One region of the Cellulomonas sp. HD19AZ1 genome, then DNA from elsewhere that is predicted to be linked to it. Evidence: riboswitches for the same ligand, from Rfam matches in the RefSeq annotation. Region 1 holds a riboswitch; the other holds the start of a gene.

Region 1 (8,181 bases):
ATCTTCACGGCGTCGACGTGCACGTCGTCACCCACGGCGTCGAGCTGCGCGCGCAGGAACGGGACGTCGGGCACGTGGACGTCCCGCACGCCGTGCGTGTTCTGCGCGACGAGCGCCGTGACGACCGCCATGCCGTACGCGCCGTGCGCCGCGAACGACTTGAGGTCGGCCTGCACGCCGGCGCCGCCGGTCGGGTCGGTGCCCGCGACCGACAGCACCCGCACGCGGCTCGCGCGCCCCGGCCCCGTCACGTCCGTCGGCCCGGTCATCGCGCACCGCCCGCGACGAGCGCGCCGTCCCACGCCGCGACGAGCGCGGCGGCCGCCGCGCCCGGGTCGTGGGCCGCGCACACCGCGCTCACGACGGCCATCGCGTGCGCGCCGGCAGCCCGCAGCGCGGGCGCGTCGGACGCCGTCAGCCCGCCGATCGCGACGACCGGCCGCCCGGCGGCGGCGTCGACCGCGCGCCGCAGGCCGTCGAACCCGAGCGCGGGACCGGCCTCGGGCTTGGTGGGCGTCAGCCGCACCGGGCCGCTGCCCACGTGGTCGGCGCCCGCAGCGGCACGCACGTGCTCGGGCAGGGCGGCGGACACGCCGATCAGCGCGTCGGCGCCGAGCAGCGCGCGGGCGTCGTCGACCTCGAGGTCGCGCTGGCCGACGTGCACGCCGTCGACCGACGCCCCCCGGGCACGCGCCGCGAGCGCGACGTCGACCCGGTCGTCGACCACGAGCGCCGCAGGCCCCGCGAGGCGCAGCGCGTCGGCGACGGCGACCGTGAGGTCGACGAGCTCGCGCACGGTCGCCCGCTTGGCGCGCACCTGCACGGTCCCCACCCCGGCGCGCACGGCCGCACCGGCGACCTGCGCGGGATGGTGCCCGGCGCGGGCGCAGACGTCCGCGTCGAGCACGAGGTAGACGCCCCCCGGCAGGGCCGGCGCGCTCATGCCGTCACCGCCGCGGCGTCGCGCACGCCCGCGCGCAGCGTGTCGGGCGTCAGGCGGTACAGCTCGTCGACGAGCGCGACCTGGAACGACGCAGGGCCGTGCGCGTCGCGCGCGGCCCGCTCGGCGGCCACGCCCAGCGCGGTCGACGCGCCGACCGCCGCGGTCAACGGGTCGGTCACGGCGGCGAACGCCGCGACGAGCCCGCCGAGCGCGCAGCCGGCCCCCGTGATCGCCGTCAGCAGCGGGTCGCCGACGGCCAGCCGCACGGTCGTCGTGCCGTCGGTGACGAGGTCGACCGGCCCGGACACCGCGACCACGCCGCCGGTCAGCGCGGCGACGGCCGCGGCCGCGTCGGCCGCGGCGTCGACCCCGTCGAGCGCGTCGACACCGCGCCCGCCCGACGCGTGGCCCGCGAGCGCGCGGACCTCGCTCGCGTTGCCGCGCACGACCGCGGGCCGCTCGGCCAGCAGCACGCCGGCCAGGCGCGTGCGCACCGACAGCACACCGACCGCCACGGGGTCGAGCACCCACGGGACGCCCGCACCCGCCGCCGCCGCGACGGTCGGCGCGACGCACGCCCGCTGGTCGGGGCCGGGCGTGCCGAGGTTGACCAGGACGGCGCCCGCGACGCCCGCGAGCTCCTGCGCCTCGCCCGGCACCGCGGCCATCGCGGGCGACGCACCGAGCGCGAGCAGCGCGTTGGCGACGAGGTTGGTCGTCACCTCGTTGGTGAGGCACTGCACCAACGGCGTGCGCTCACGGACGGCCGCGAGCGCGGCGGCCGCCGCGGCGGCCAGGTCGTCCGGCGGGGCACCCGTGCGGTGCGGGGCGGACGGGAGGACGGCAGACGTCATGGTCGACATCCCTTCGCTCGTGCTAACGAGATCAGGTTCGACGGGTGTGATCTCAGCCCGGCTCGGTACCGGGCACCCCGTGTCGCGGACCACCGTAGCAACAGCGCGCGGCGCCTCCCAGGTACGTCCGCGTCGCGGGCCGGGGTGCACGTCGGCCCTGGTCGTGGACGCGCCGACCGACCGCGGGCACGCGCCGCTACCCTCGCGGTGCGGGTCGCCGACGCCCGGGGGCGGCGGACGTGACCCGCGTCCGCCACCGCGCGCGTGCGCGCCCGACCCTGCGAGGCGACATGACGACCTCCCCCGACGCGACCCGACCCGCCGTGCTCACGGACCCCGTCGGCACCGTGGTGCCGTCGAGCGTGCCGACGCACTGGTACAACCTCGCGGCGGACCTGCCCGAGCCGTGCCCGCCGGCGCTGCACCCGGGCACGCGCGAGCCGCTGACGCCCGACGACCTGGCGCCGCTGTTCCCGATGGCGCTCATCGCGCAGGAGGTCTCGACCGAGCGCTGGGTGGAGATCCCGCAGACCGTGCGCGAGCTGTACGCGCTGTGGCGGCCGTCGCCGCTCGTGCGGGCGCTGCGCCTCGAGCGCGCGCTCGGGACGCCGGCGAAGATCTACTACAAGTACGAGGGCGTCTCGCCCGCCGGGTCGCACAAGCCGAACACGGCGGTCGCGCAGGCGTACTACAACGCGGTCGAGGGCATCACGCGGCTCACCACCGAGACCGGCGCGGGCCAGTGGGGTGCGTCGCTGTCGATGGCGTGCGCGCTGCTCGGGCTGGACTGCGAGGTGTGGCAGGTCCGCGCGTCGTACGACGCCAAGCCGTACCGCCGCATGCAGATGGAGACCTACGGCGCGACGTGCCACGCGTCGCCGTCGGACCTCACCGAGGCGGGGCGCGCGATGCTCGCCGCCGACCCGACGACCACGGGCTCGCTCGGCATGGCGATCAGCGAGGCCGTCGAGTCGGCCGCCAAGGACCCGGCGGCGCACTACGCGCTGGGTTCGGTGCTCAACCACGTGCTGCTGCACCAGAGCGTCATCGGCGTCGAGGCGCTGGCCCAGCTCGACGAGATCGGCGAGACCGCCGACGTCGTGTTCGGGTGCGCGGGCGGCGGGTCGAACCTCGGCGGGCTGTCGTTCCCGTTCCTGGGCCGCAACCTGCGCGACGGCACCACGACCCGCGTGGTCGCGTGCGAGCCGGCGGCGTGCCCGTCGATGACGCAGGGCGAGTACCGGTACGACTTCGGCGACGTCGCGGGCCTCACGCCGCTGCTGAAGATGCACACGCTCGGCAAGGACTTCGTGCCGCCCGCGATCCACGCCGGCGGCCTGCGCTACCACGGCATGGCGCCGATGGTGTCGCACGCGTACGAGCTGGGCCTCATGGAGGCGATCGCGGTCGAGCAGGACGCGGCGTTCGCGGCGGGCGTCGAGTTCGCGCGTGCCGAGGGGCTCATCCCCGCGCCGGAGTCCACGCACGCGGTCGCCGGCGCCCTCGCGCACGCGCGCGCCGCGACGACCGACGAGACGATCGTCATCGGCCTGTCGGGCAACGGCGTGCTGGACCTGCCGGCGTACCAGGACTACGTCGCGGGCTGAGGTCCCGGCACCGCACCGGCCGCGCCGTCGTCCGCCCCGCCCGCGGCGGACGACGGCGCACCGACGCGTGCCCGTAGCAGCGCGAGGTCGTCGTCCGTGAGCAGCGCCCGCGGAAGCACCACGACGGACGGCACGCGGGCGAACCGCAGGAGCAGGGCCGAGCGGTGCACCCGCACGGCCGCGTAGGTGCTCCACGGTGCGCACGTGGACCCCGCGGCCGTCTCGGTGACCAGCGCGTCGTCACGGATCTGCGCCCGCACCGTCGCCCCGGGCACGAGCGTCGCGCCCAAAGCACGGCGCGCCGAGCGGCGCGTGCGCCAGACGACGAGCACCGGCAGCAGGACCGCAGCGACGAACCCTGCCCAGGCGCCCTGCCGTCCGGGTGTCGTCACGCCGACGAGGACGGCCACGGGCGCCGCGACGAGCGCCCAGACGGCCAGCATGCGCGGCCGGGTGAGCAGCTCGACCGTCGCGTCGCGCGCGACGCGACGCACGAGCTCGGGCGTGATGGTCAGCTCCCGCACCAAGGCGGTGTCGTCGGGCACGCGCACATGCTGGCACCGCGGTGCACCGCCCCGAGCCCGTGCGCGGCGTGGTTCACCCGGACGGACGCGGACGCGCCCGGCGCACGACGGAGGGGCCCGCCCTCACCGGGCGAGCCCCTCCGTGCCGTGCGGCGGTGCGGTCGCGTCAGCCGCGGACCGACACCGTGCGGCTCGTGCTGCCCGCGACGTTCGTCGGGTCGGACGGGACGAACACCGCGGTGAGGCGGTGCGTGCCGCTGCCGAGGTCGCGCGGCACCGTGCCGACCGCGACGCCGAGCACGACGTTCGCGCGCGCCACGACCCGGTCGCCCTCGCGCAGCTCGACCGTGCCGGACGGCATGCGCCACGTGTCGAGGGCGACGGTCGCGACCCACGCCGACGGCACCCACCGGGGCAGCGGCGACTGCACGACGCTCAGCGTCGTCGTGCTGGTCGCCTGCTCGACCGTGACGGTCACCGGCTCCGACTGCGAGCCCGCGACCGCGTCGGTCCCGGCCCACCGGGCCACGACCTCGTAGGTCCCCGCCGCCGTGTCCGCCGGCAGCGTGAACGTCGCGCGGCCGTCGCGCAGAGCGGCCGTGCCGAGCACCTCGTCGCCGACGACGAACTCGACCGCACCCGTCACCGGGGCGTCGGCCGTGACCGTCGCGACCAGGCGCACGCGCTGCCCCCACGTGCCGTGCACGTGCGAGTCGGGCGAGGCCGTGAGCGTCGTGGTCGACGCGGGCAGACCCACCTCGACCGTGACGGGCACCGTCGCCGTCGTGCCGCTGGGTGCGGCCACGACCGTCAGCGCGTGCTCACCGGGCTCGACGCCCGCGGGCACCGTGACCGTGACCTGGGCCGACGCGTCGGGTCCGTCGCCCCGCACGAGCGGGAACGACCCGAGCGACTGCTCGCCCCACAGCACCTCGACCGCGGTGTTCTCCGGGGCCCCGAGGCTCGTGAGGTTGATCCCGCCGACCGTGAACGTCAGCTCGTCGCCCGGTGCCACCGGCGCGTCGAGCGCGGGCACCGACACCGCGCGCTCGGCGAAGTCCGGCGTCAGCCCCGGGTGCGCCTGCAGGTACGCGATCCACGCGTCACGGTCGATGAGGCCCGAGTCGGCCGTGGCCGTGCCCTGCGAGAACACCCGGAAGTTGTCGCCGCCCTGCGCGAGGAACGAGAAGGTGCCGATGCGGTACTCCCCCGCCGGGTCGATCGGCGCGCCGTCGACCGTGACCGACGTGACGCGGTCGCCCAGCGGCCGCGTCGCGTCGTACGTGTACGCGACGTTGTCCGACAGCCCGAGCTGCAGGTACGGGCGGCTCGGGATCGTGCCGTCCGGGTTGGTCTGCCACTGCTGCTCGAGCATCGTCACCACCTGGTCGCCCGTGAGGGTCGTGGTCCAGAGGTTGTTGACGAACGGCAGCACCGCGTTGGCCTCGGCGTACGTGATGGTGCCGTCGGGCGCGTACAGCAGCTCGGAGCGCAGGCCGCCGGGGTTGACGACGCCGATGTCGGCTCCGCCGCGCTCCGGCGAGGCGAGCGTGTCGAGCAGCGCGTCCGCCACGAGGTTGCCGAGCGCCGACTCGCGGCTGCGGTCGTCCCGGCCCGTCGTCGTGCCCGGAGCCGAGCCCTGGTACACGCCGCCGACGTACGCGCCGCCGCTGAACGCGGTCGTGACGTCCGCCGTGACCGAGCCGACCGACTGCGCACCGACCTCGTTCGCGTACGCGAGCGCGGCGTCGACGATCGTCTTGACCTCGGCGACGCGCGGGAACGCCGCGACCAGGTCGGCGTCGGCCGTCGTGGTGCGCGCGACGTTCTCCGCGGTCACGGCCGTGACCTCGTCCGCGTCGCGGTCGTACGTCAGCACGACCTTGCCGAGGAGCTCGCCGTAGGACCCGGTCTGCACGACCGGGCGCTCGACGTCGCCGTTCGACGCGAGCCACGCGTACTGCTTGTGCGTGTGACCCGTGAAGATCACGTCGACCGCGGGGACCGTCTCGCTGACGATCGCCGCGAACGCGCCGCCCGCGGCGACCTCCTCCTCGAGGGTCGCGCCGTCGGGCGTCCCGGCGCCCGCGCCCTCGTGGTACTGCGCCACGATGACGTCGGCCTCGCCGTTGGCGGGGTCGCCGTCCGTGAGCTGCGCCGCGACGCGGTTGACCGCCTCGACCGGGTCGCCGAAGTCGAGGTCGGCGATGCCGCCCGGCGTCACGAGCGTCGGGGTCTCCTGCGTGACCACGCCGATCACGGCGACGCTCACGCCACCCATGTCGAGCAGCGCGTACTCGTCGAGCGCGGGCGTCGCGGTGCCCTTCTCGTAGACGTTCGCGCCCAGGTACGGGAACTCCGCGTTGTCACCACCGGCGATCACGCGGTCGACGAGGTCGTCGTAGCCCTTGTCGAACTCGTGGTTGCCGACCGCCGACGCGCGCAGGTCCAGCGCGTTCAGCACGTCGATCGTCGGCTGGTCGTCCTGCACGGCCGACGCGAACAGCGACGCACCGATGTTGTCGCCCGCCGACAGGAAGGCCACCGGGCCGTCCGCGGCCGCGCGCTGCTGCTCGACGGTCCCCGCGAACTTCACGGTGTTGGCGTCGATGCGCCCGTGGAAGTCGTTGATGTTGAGGAACGTGAGGTCGACCGGGCCGGTGTTGTCCTCGCCCGCGGCGAAGCCCACCTTGACGGGGTTGTGGTCCGACGACCGGTACGGGTCCGGTGCGTAGAACGACGTGCCGTGGTAGTTGAACCGGCTGTACTCGAGCGCGATCGACTCCTCGGCGTTGATGCCCCACACGTCCGCGCCGGTCGCCCGGGTCGCGGCCGCCTCGTTGAGCAGCACGTGGTCGAGCGAGCCCGACAGGCCCTGGAACGCGTACGAGTGCTCACCCGGCGCGAGCTGCGCCGCGGCGTTGACGTAGCCCACGTCGTACAGCACCTGCAGCGGGTCCTCGTGCGTGTACGAGTTGAAGTCACCGACCAGCGCGACCGCCGTGGCGTCGCCCTGCACGGTGGGCACCCAGTCGCGCAGCGCGGTCGCCTGGCGCACGCGCGACTCGTTCGACGCGCCCTGCCCGTCGCCCGTGTCGCGGTCGCCCGGCCAGGGGCCGGCCGAGCTCTTGGACTTGAAGTGGTTCACCACGACGAGCAGGGGCTCGCCGCCCGCGGCCGGCGTGAAGACCTGGCCGATCGGCTCGCGCGCGTTGCCGAACGCCTGGTCGTCGCCGCCCTGGTCGCCCAGCGCGCGGGGGTCGCCCGTGGGCGTCGCCGCGGCCGGCCGGTAGATGATCGCGTTGGTGATGACGTCCTGCTCGGCCGCGGGCGGCAGCTCGGCGGACGACGGGACGTACGCCCACGTCCCGGCGCCGGCGGCCTCGTTGAGCGCGTCGACGAGCGTCGCGAGCGCCGCGTCGGGCGTGCCCGTGACGCGTGCCGAGTTCTCGATCTCGAGCAGGCCGACCACGTCGGCGTCGAGCGCCGTGATGGCCGCGACGATCTTGTCCTGCTGCCGCTCGAGGTCCGCCTTGTCCCACGCGCCGCGCTGGTCGCAGCCCTCGCGGACCGTGACCGGCTCACCCGTGGGGTCGCGGTACGGCACGCACGCGGGGTTCTCGTCGCCGAGCGTCGTGAAGTAGTTGAGGACGTTGAACGAGGCCACGCTCAGGTCGCCGCCCACGGCCGCGGGTGCCGCGGTGCGGGTGTCCTCGAACGTCGCGGGCGCGGGCCCGCCCGCCACGACCGGCGCGGTCGGGCTGAGCTTCCACGCGTTGTTGCGGTAGTCGACGACGACCGGGTCGGTGAACTGCACGGCCGCGCCGATCCGCACGGGGTTGTCGAGCGACACGTACGGCGGCGTCAGCGCGCCGTTGCCGGGCGCGAGGAAGTTGGTCGACGCGCCGTCGTCGAGCACGACGCCGCGGGCGGCGTTGTCGGCGACGACCGCCGCGGCCTCGGGCGTGCCCGGGCGTGCGACGTCGGTCGGCTGCAGCAGCGGCGTCGTGCCGACCGCGAGCGCGACCTCGCCGTACTGGTTGGTCGTGTACGTGTTCGAGACCGTGAGGTCGCCGGTCGGCAGGTACAGCATCGACTCGAGCGCCTCGCGCGCCGCCGCGTCCGCGGGCCACGTGCCCTGCACGGGCGTCGGCGCGTCGGCGGCCGGGAGCTGCTCGAGCGCCGCGGCACCCTCGACCGCGATCTGCGTGAGGCCGAAGTACTCGGCGACCTGCCCGGTCACGCGCACGTGC
Region 2 (8,181 bases), on a different contig from region 1:
CACCTGCTCGAGCCGTACGCGTCGACGTACCCGCTCGGCGAGCCCGGGCACCTCGTGCTGTGGGGCGGGTTCGGGCTCGTGCTGTGGCTCACGGTCGGCGTCCTGGCCGTCGGCGGGCTGCTGTTCCTCGCGCGCGACAAGGTCGAGCGCTGGCAGGCGCGCGTGCCGCACGTCCTCGAGGCCGACCTCACGTACCGGCGCTCGATGCGCAAGCTCGATGACCTCGCGGCCGACGTCACGGCCGTCACGCAGCGCGGCTCGCTGCCGCTGTACCTCGGCGTCATCCTCACCACGTGGGTGCTCGCGGTCGGCACCGCGCTCGTGCGCGGGACCTCGTTCCCCGCCGCGGTGCGGCCCTGGGACTACGCCGCGCAGACCGTGTTCGCCGCCGGCACGATCGTCGCCGCGATCCTCGTCGCGCGCGCCCGCCGCCGCCTCAAGGCCGTGATCCTCGCGGGCATCAGCGGCTACGCGACCGCGGGCATGTTCCTGCTGTACGGCGCACCCGACCTCGCGGTCACGCAGGTGCTCGTCGAGACCATCACGCTCGTCGTCTTCGTGCTCGTGCTGCGCCGCCTGCCCCCGTACTTCTCCGACCGGCCGCTCGCGGCGTCGCGCTGGGTGCGCCTCGCCGTGGGCCTCGCGGTCGGCCTCGTCGTCGCGGGCGTCGCTCTCGTCGCGCCGTCGGCCCGCGTCCACGCACCCGTCTCGGCGGACTTCGCGACCGAGGCGTACGAGTTCGGCGGCGGCAAGAACATCGTCAACGTCACGCTCGTCGACATCCGCGCGTGGGACACCATGGGCGAGATCTCGGTGCTGCTCGTGGCCGCCACGGGCGTCGCGTCGCTCGTGTTCCTCTCGGCGCGCGGCGGTCGCATCTTCCGCGAGCGCGAGGCGCCCGCCGACCGCGCGGTGTGGGGCGGCACGGCCGACCCCATGGCCGCGCTGCGCCGCCCCGGCGACTCGGTGACGATCACGCCGCAGGGCAGCAGCGTCGGCACCAACGCCGCCGGTGCCGCGCGCGTCGGGTCGCGCGCCCGCGAGTGGCTGCGCGCCGGACGCACCCTCGCGCCGCAGCGCCGCTCGGTCATCTTCGAGGTCGTCGTGCGGCTGCTGTTCCACACGATGATCGTCTACTCGGCGTTCCTGCTGTTCAGCGGTCACAACCAGCCCGGCGGCGGGTTCGCCGCGGGCCTGGTCACGGGCATCGCGCTGGCCGTGCGGTACCTCGCGGGCGGGCGCTACGAGCTCGGCGAGGCGGCACCCGTGCAGCCCGGCGTGCTGCTCGGCACGGGCCTGTTCCTGTCCGCCGGTGCGGGCCTCGCGGCGTTCCTCGTCGGCGGGTCCGTGCTGGAGTCCTGGATCCTGCACTTCCACCTGCCGGTCTGGGGCGACGTCAAGTTCGTCACGAGCCTGTTCTTCGACGTCGGGGTGTACCTCGTGGTCGTCGGCCTCGTGCTCGACATCCTGCGCAGCCTCGGCGCGGAGATCGACCGGCGTGCCGAGTCCGGCGAGGACGACGTCGCGGACGACGCCGTCGGGGGCGACGACCAGCTCGCGCTCGCACGCGGCCGCACCGCCGCCGTCCAGGCGTCCGCCGTGCCGCGAGACCTGGGCGGCGACGCCGAGGGGGTGGTCCCGTGACCGACGTCGTCATGAGCCCGAACATCGTCTTCGTCGTGACCATCGCGGCGCTGTTCACCGTGGGCACGTACCTCGTGCTCGAGCGCAGCCTCACGCGCATCCTGCTCGGCATCGTCCTGCTGGGGAACGGCACGAACCTGCTGATCCTCGTGGCCGGCGGCGCCGCGGGCGCACCCCCGCTCATCGGCGTGCAGTCCGACCGGCCCATGAGCGACCCGCTGCCGCAGGCGCTGATCCTCACGGCCATCGTCATCACGCTCGGCCTGACCGCGTTCCTGCTGGCCATGGCCTACCGCTCGTGGCAGCTGCACCGCCACGACGAGGTGCAGGACGACGTCGAGGACCGCCGCATCGTGCGCCTCGCCGCGATCGACGAGCGCGCGTTCGAGGACGACGACACCGAGTCGGGCGGCGAGACGCTCGACGAGGAGGCCGCGACCACGCGCGACGAGATGGACGAGGGCCTCGCCTTCGAGGACGTGCACGCCGAACCGGCGCCCGACCACCCGGGCCGCGCCGCGCGCCCGAGCACGACCACGACCGACGGGGAGGAGGGCCGATGACCGACTGGAGCTGGCTCGTCCCGCTGCCCGTCGTGCTGCCGCTGTCGGGCGCGGGACTGACCCTCGCGCTCTACCGTCGACCGCGCGTGCAGCGCGTCGTGTCGCTCGTGACCCTGACGCTCGTCGCCGTGGTCGCGGCCGCGCTGCTCGTGCTCGCCGACGCCGGGCCCGTGGTCGTCGAGATCGGCGACTGGGCGGCGCCCGTCGGCATCAACCTCGTCGCCGACCGGCTGTCGGCGCTCATGCTGACCGTGTCGTCGGTCGTGATCCTGTGCGTCCTGATCTACTCGCTGGCCCAGGGCCGCGAGGACGGCGAGCGCTTCGCGCCGATCTCGATCTTCCACCCCACGTACCTCGTGCTGTCGGCGGGCGTCGCCAACGCGTTCCTCTCGGGCGACCTGTTCAACATCTACGTCGGGTTCGAGATCCTGCTCGCGGCGTCGTACGTGCTCATCACGCTGTCCGGCACGACCGAGCGCATCCGCGCGGGCACGATCTACGTGGTCGTCGCGATCCTGTCCTCGATCCTGTTCCTCGTCGCGATCGCCGGCGTCTACGCCGCGACCGGCACCGTGAACCTCGCGCAGCTCGCGCTGCGCCTGCCCGAGATCGACCCCGGCGTGCGGCTCGTGCTGCAGTCCATGCTGCTGCTCGCGTTCGGCATCAAGGCGGCCGTGTTCCCGCTGTCGGCGTGGCTGCCGGACTCGTACCCGACCGCGCCCGCACCCGTCACCGCGGTGTTCGCGGGCCTGCTCACCAAGGTCGGCGTGTACGCGATCATCCGCACGCAGACCCTGCTGTTCCCCGGCGGGCAGCTCGACGACGTGCTCATGTGGGTGGCCCTGGCGACCATGCTCGTCGGCATCCTCGGCGCGGTCGCGCAGGACGACGTCAAACGACTCCTGTCGTTCACGCTCGTCAGCCACATCGGGTACATGGTGTTCGGCGTCGCGCTGGGCTCCCAGCACGGCTGGACCGCCGCGATCTACTACGTCGCGCACCACATCACCGTGCAGACCGCGCTGTTCCTCGTCGTCGGCCTCGTCGAACGCTTCGGCGGGACGACGTCGCTCGACCGGCTCGGCGGGCTGGCCAAGATGGCCCCGGTGCTCGCGATCCTGTTCTTCGTGCCCGCGATGAACCTCGGCGGCATCCCGCCGTTCTCCGGGTTCCTCGGCAAGGTCGGGCTGCTCGAGGCCGGCGTCGAGCTCGGCACGCCGCTCGCGTACGCGCTCGTCGTCGGGTCCGTCGTGACGTCGCTGCTCACGCTGTACGCGCTCATCAAGGCGTGGAACAAGGCGTTCTGGCAGACCCCGCCCGAGCCGCTGCCCGCGCACCGCGTGCCGCTGCTCATGGTCGTGCCCACCGCCGCGCTCGTCGTCGTGAGCCTCGGGCTCACCGTCTTCGCCGGCCCGCTGTACGGCTACACCGAGCGCGCCGCGCAGACCCTGTCCGACCGCACGTACGTCCAGGCCGTGCTGCCGGACGGGCAGCGCGGCGAGGGCGAGTCGCAGCGCGCCGCCGACGAGGACGTGGAGGCCGGCACGGCCCCGCAGGACGGGGGTGAGGGATGAGCCTGCACCCGCGCCGCACCGGCTGGCGCTTCCAGTGGGTGACGATCCTGTGGCTCACCGCCGTGTGGGTCCTGCTGTGGGGCGACGTCTCGTGGGGCAACGTCGTCAACGGGGCGCTGCTCGGCGTGCTCGTCACCACCGGGCTGCGCATGACGCCCGTCGACTTCCACGGCCGCGTGCACCCCGCCGCGCTCGCCGTGCTCCTCGGGCGGTTCGCGCTCGACCTGGTGCGCGCGTCGTTCGAGGTCAGCCTCGTCGCGCTGCGCCCCCGGTACACGCCCCGCGGCGCCGTGATCTGCGTGCAGCTGCGCAGCCACTCCGACCTGTACCTCACGCTCACGGCCGAGCTCGTGTCCCTCGTGCCCGGCTCGATCATCGTCGAGGCGCACCGGCTCACCGGCCGGCTGTACGTCCACGTGCTCGACGTCGAGACCAGCGGCGGCATCGAGAAGGCCCGCCAGAACGTCCTCGACCAGGAGGCCCGCGTGCTGCGTGCGCTCGGATCCGACGCCGAGCTCGCCGAGGCGGGCCTGAGCCGCAGCCGACGCGCGCGGGAGGTGGCGACCCGATGACCGTGTTCGACGTCGTCGTCCTCGTGTGCGCCGCGCTGCTCACCGTCGGCGCGACCCTCGCCGTGATCCGCGCCGAGCGCGGCCCGTCGATGCTCGACCGCACCATCGCGCTCGACATCGTCGTCACCACCGTGATCGCGGGCGTCGCGCTCTACGCCGCGGTGTTCCGCCGCGCGGACGTCGTGCCGCTGCTCGTCGTGCTGTCGCTCGTCGGGTTCGTCGGGTCGGTGACCGTCGCGCGGTTCGCGGCCGTCGAGCCCGAGGGCGAGGGACGCGTGCGCACGCGCGAGGAGGTCGCCGCCGAGGAGGCCGAGAAGCGCCGCCTCGAGCAGGAGGAGCTGGCCGAGCGCCGCGCGCGCCGCCGCGCCGCGCTCGAGGCCGCGCGGGACGGCGTGCCGGCCGCGGCGACGGGGCCGGACCGCGACGCGTCGGAGCCGGCGACCGAGCCCGTGCCCGAGAGCGCGCGCGACACCGTCGAGGACGAGCCCGACCCCGAGCACCACGGCGGGCCGGCGGACGAGGAGACGCGATGACCCAGGACCAGTGGACCACCGTCGCCGACGTCGTCTCGGCGGTGTGCCTGCTCGGCGGCGCGTTCTTCGCGCTCGCTGCCGGCGTCGGCGCGCTGCGGTTCCCCGACCTGCTGTCCCGCATGCACGCGGCGACCAAGCCGCAGGTGCTCGGGCTCGTGCTCGTGCTCGTCGGCCTCGCGCTGCGGCTGCGCGAGGGCGGCGCGGTGTGGGCGCTCGTGCTCGTCGCGGTGTTCCAGATGCTCACGGCGCCCGTCGCGGCGCACATGGTCGGCCGTGCCGGGTTCCGCACGGGCAAGGTCCGGCAGGACCTGCTCGTCATCGACGAGCTGTCCCGCGACCTGGCGGCGACGCGTCAGACGGACGAGGGCGGCCGCCCGGACTGACCGGCGACGCCCGCCCGCGCGACGTCAGCGGGAGATGCGCCCCGCGAACTTCGCCGTGCCGCGCGTCGCGAGCACGCGCGACAGCGCGACCGCGGCACCCGTGATGACGGCCGCGAGGGCGACCTCGCTGAACTTCACGTCCTCCGCGGTCGAGTCGGCCTGCGGCGGCTTGTGGCCCTTGGCCTTCTGCCACGCCGAGTCGATGATCTTCTGCACCAGCCACGCGGCACCCAGGGCCACGCCCGCGCCGACGATCTTCGCGACCATCGACTGCTTCTGCTCGTCGTCCGACATGTGCGCCTCCTGTGCTCGTCCGCGTGCCCGGGCGCCACGCGGTGCGCGTGCCCTCGCCTGCACGGACGCTACCCGGCCCGGACCCCGGGCACAGTTCGGGGCGCCCACGTGGCGGGGCTAGGATCGTGCGCGAACGACAGGGGAGCGTCCGTCCCGCGTGCGGGGCGAGGACGCTGAGAGTGCGGACCACCGCAGACCCTCGAACCTGATCCGGTTGATACCGGCGTAGGGAGTCGGGCTTTCTCTCCTCCCGCGGTCGGCGTGCCCGCGCGGCACGACGGGCGCTGGACCCCTCCGACGACGACGGAGGAGCACCACCACATGACGACCCACCGCGGCCCTCGTGCCGCACTGGCCGCCGCGACCACCCTCGTGGCCCTCACCGCCTGCTCGGCCCTGGGGACGGGCGACGCGGCCACGCCGGACGCGACCGGCGGCACGTCCGGCGGCACCGTGACCCTCGTGACGCACGAGTCGTTCGGGCTGTCCGACGGGCTGCTGGAGAAGTTCGAGCAGGACAGCGGGCTGACCGTCCAGGTCGTGCAGCAGGCCGACGCGGGCGCGCTCGTCAACCAGCTCGTGCTCACCAAGGACGCGCCGCTGGGCGACCTCGTGTACGGCATCGACAACGCGTTCGCGTCGCGCGCGCTCGACGAGGGCGTCGTCGTCCCCGCCGACGTCACGGCACCCGCGGCGGCCGACGCGCAGACGTACGCCGTGCCGGGCGACGACGACGGCGCGCTCACCGCGATCGACCTGTCCGACGTGTGCCTCAACGTCGACTCGACGTGGTTCGCCGACAAGGGCGTGACGCCGCCGACGACGCTCGAGTCGCTGCTCGACCCGGCCTACCGCGACCTCGTCGTCGTGCCGGACCCCGTGACGTCGTCGCCCGGGCTGGCGTTCCTGCTGGCGACCGTCGGGGCGTTCGGCGAGGACGGCTGGGCCGGCTACTGGGCGGGCCTGCGCGACAACGGCCTCAAGGTCGCCGACGGCTGGTCCGACGCGTACTACACGGACTTCTCCGGGGCCGGTGGCGACGGGCCGCGGCCGGTCGTGCTGTCGTACGCGTCGTCGCCGCCCGTGACGGTCCCCGAGGGCGGGGACACGCCGCGCACCGCCGCGCTGCTCGACACGTGCTTCCGCCAGGTCGAGTACGCGGGTGTGCTCGCGGGCGCGAAGAACCCCGAGGGTGCTGCGCAGCTGCTCGACTTCCTGCTGTCCGACGACGTCCAGGCCGACATCCCCGGCTCGATGTACATGTACCCCGTGAGCTCGTCGGTCGACCTGCCCGACGACTGGGCGCGGTGGGCGCCGCTGGCCGAGACGCCGTTCGAGGTCGCGCCCGCCGACATCGCGGAGCACCGCGAGGAGTGGCTCAGCACGTGGTCCGACACGGTCATCGGCTGACCGGGCGGCCCACGACGTGACGACGACGCTCGCGCGCGGACCCGCCCCGACGGCCCCGGCCGCGGGGCGGGCCGCGCGCGTGCGCCCCGCCCTCGCGTGGGGCGCGGCCGTCGCCGTGCCCCTGCTCTTCCTCGGGGTGTTCTTCGTGCAGCCCGTCGCGGAGATCGTGGGCCGCGGGTTCGTCACCGACGGTCGGCTCGACCTCTCGGGGTTCGCCGAGGTGTTCGCGCGGCCCCGCACGTGGCGCGTCGTCGGGCAGACCCTCGCGCAGGCCGCGCTCGGCACGGCGGGCGCCGTGCTGCTGGGCGTGCCCGGCGCGTACGTGCTCTACCGGTGCCGGTTCCCCGGCCGCGGCGCGCTGCGCGCGTTCGTCACCGTGCCGTTCGTGCTGCCGACCGTCGTGGTCGGCGTGGCCTTCCGGTCGCTGCTCGTCGACGGCGGCCTGCTGGGCGGGCTCGGCCTCGACGGCACGGTCACCGCGATCGTGCTCGCGCTCGTGTTCTTCAACTACGCGGTCGTCGTGCGGACCGTCGGCGGCATGTGGGAGCGCCTCGACGAGCGCACCGAGCAGGCCGCACGCGCGCTCGGCGCGTCGCCGTGGCGCGTCCTGACCACCGTCACGCTGCCCGCGCTCGGCCCCGCGATCGCGTCCGCCGCGTCCCTCGTGTTCCTGTTCTGCGCGACCGCGTTCGGCACCGTGCTGGTGCTCGGCGGGCGCCGGTACGGCACGGTCGAGACCGAGATCTGGATCCAGACCACGCAGTTCCTCGACCTGCGTGCCGCGGCCGTGCTGTCGGTCGTGCAGCTCGTCGTCGTCGCCGCGGCCCTGACGGTGGCCGGGCGGGCGCGGGCCCGCACCGAGCGCGCGCTGAGCGTCGGCGGGCCCGCCGCGGCCCGTCCCGTGCGGCTGCGGGAGCCGCTCGACGCCGCGGCCGTCGCGGTCACCGCCGTGGCGGTGCTGGGGCTGCTGGCGCTGCCGCTGGTCAACCTCGTGGTCCGCTCGCTGCGCACGCCGCGCGGCTGGGGCCTCGACAACTACGCCGCGCTCGCCGTGCCGCAGGACACGCTCGCGGTCAGCGCCTGGCACGCGGCCGGCACGTCGCTGCGCACGGCCACCGACGCGACCGTCATCGCCCTCGTGGTCGGGGGGCTCGTCGCGCTCGTGGTGTCGCGGCGCCCGCGCGGCACGGCCGCGCGGCGCGCCGTCG

What was found. Region 1 has a riboswitch for thiamine pyrophosphate ahead of thiM (hydroxyethylthiazole kinase). Riboswitches for the same ligand answer to the same signal wherever they lie in the genome.
Region 2: linked by a shared signal. The riboswitch ahead of E4A51_RS10995 (thiamine ABC transporter substrate binding subunit) and the one ahead of thiM (hydroxyethylthiazole kinase) in region 1 are both predicted to bind thiamine pyrophosphate.

The regions. Positions count from the first base shown of each region.
Region 1 is NZ_SPHX01000002.1:16,973-25,153, forward strand. It holds gene thiD (bifunctional hydroxymethylpyrimidine kinase/phosphomethylpyrimidine kinase) at 1-269, opposite strand, end outside; gene E4A51_RS03655 (thiamine phosphate synthase) at 266-943, opposite strand; gene thiM (hydroxyethylthiazole kinase) at 940-1,797, opposite strand; TPP riboswitch at 1,789-1,887, opposite strand; gene E4A51_RS03665 (TrpB-like pyridoxal phosphate-dependent enzyme) at 2,088-3,404, shown strand; gene E4A51_RS03670 (hypothetical protein) at 3,389-3,949, opposite strand; gene E4A51_RS03675 (ExeM/NucH family extracellular endonuclease) at 4,095-8,181, opposite strand, start outside.
Region 2 is NZ_SPHX01000004.1:510,748-518,928, forward strand. It holds gene E4A51_RS10960 (Na+/H+ antiporter subunit A) at 1-1,644, shown strand, start outside; gene E4A51_RS10965 (Na(+)/H(+) antiporter subunit C) at 1,656-2,207, shown strand; gene E4A51_RS10970 (Na+/H+ antiporter subunit D) at 2,204-3,781, shown strand; gene E4A51_RS10975 (Na+/H+ antiporter subunit E) at 3,778-4,353, shown strand; gene E4A51_RS10980 (monovalent cation/H+ antiporter complex subunit F) at 4,350-4,886, shown strand; gene mnhG (monovalent cation/H(+) antiporter subunit G) at 4,883-5,269, shown strand; gene E4A51_RS10990 (DUF4235 domain-containing protein) at 5,294-5,563, opposite strand; TPP riboswitch at 5,692-5,812, shown strand; gene E4A51_RS10995 (thiamine ABC transporter substrate binding subunit) at 5,885-6,973, shown strand; gene E4A51_RS11000 (iron ABC transporter permease) at 6,990-8,181, shown strand, end outside.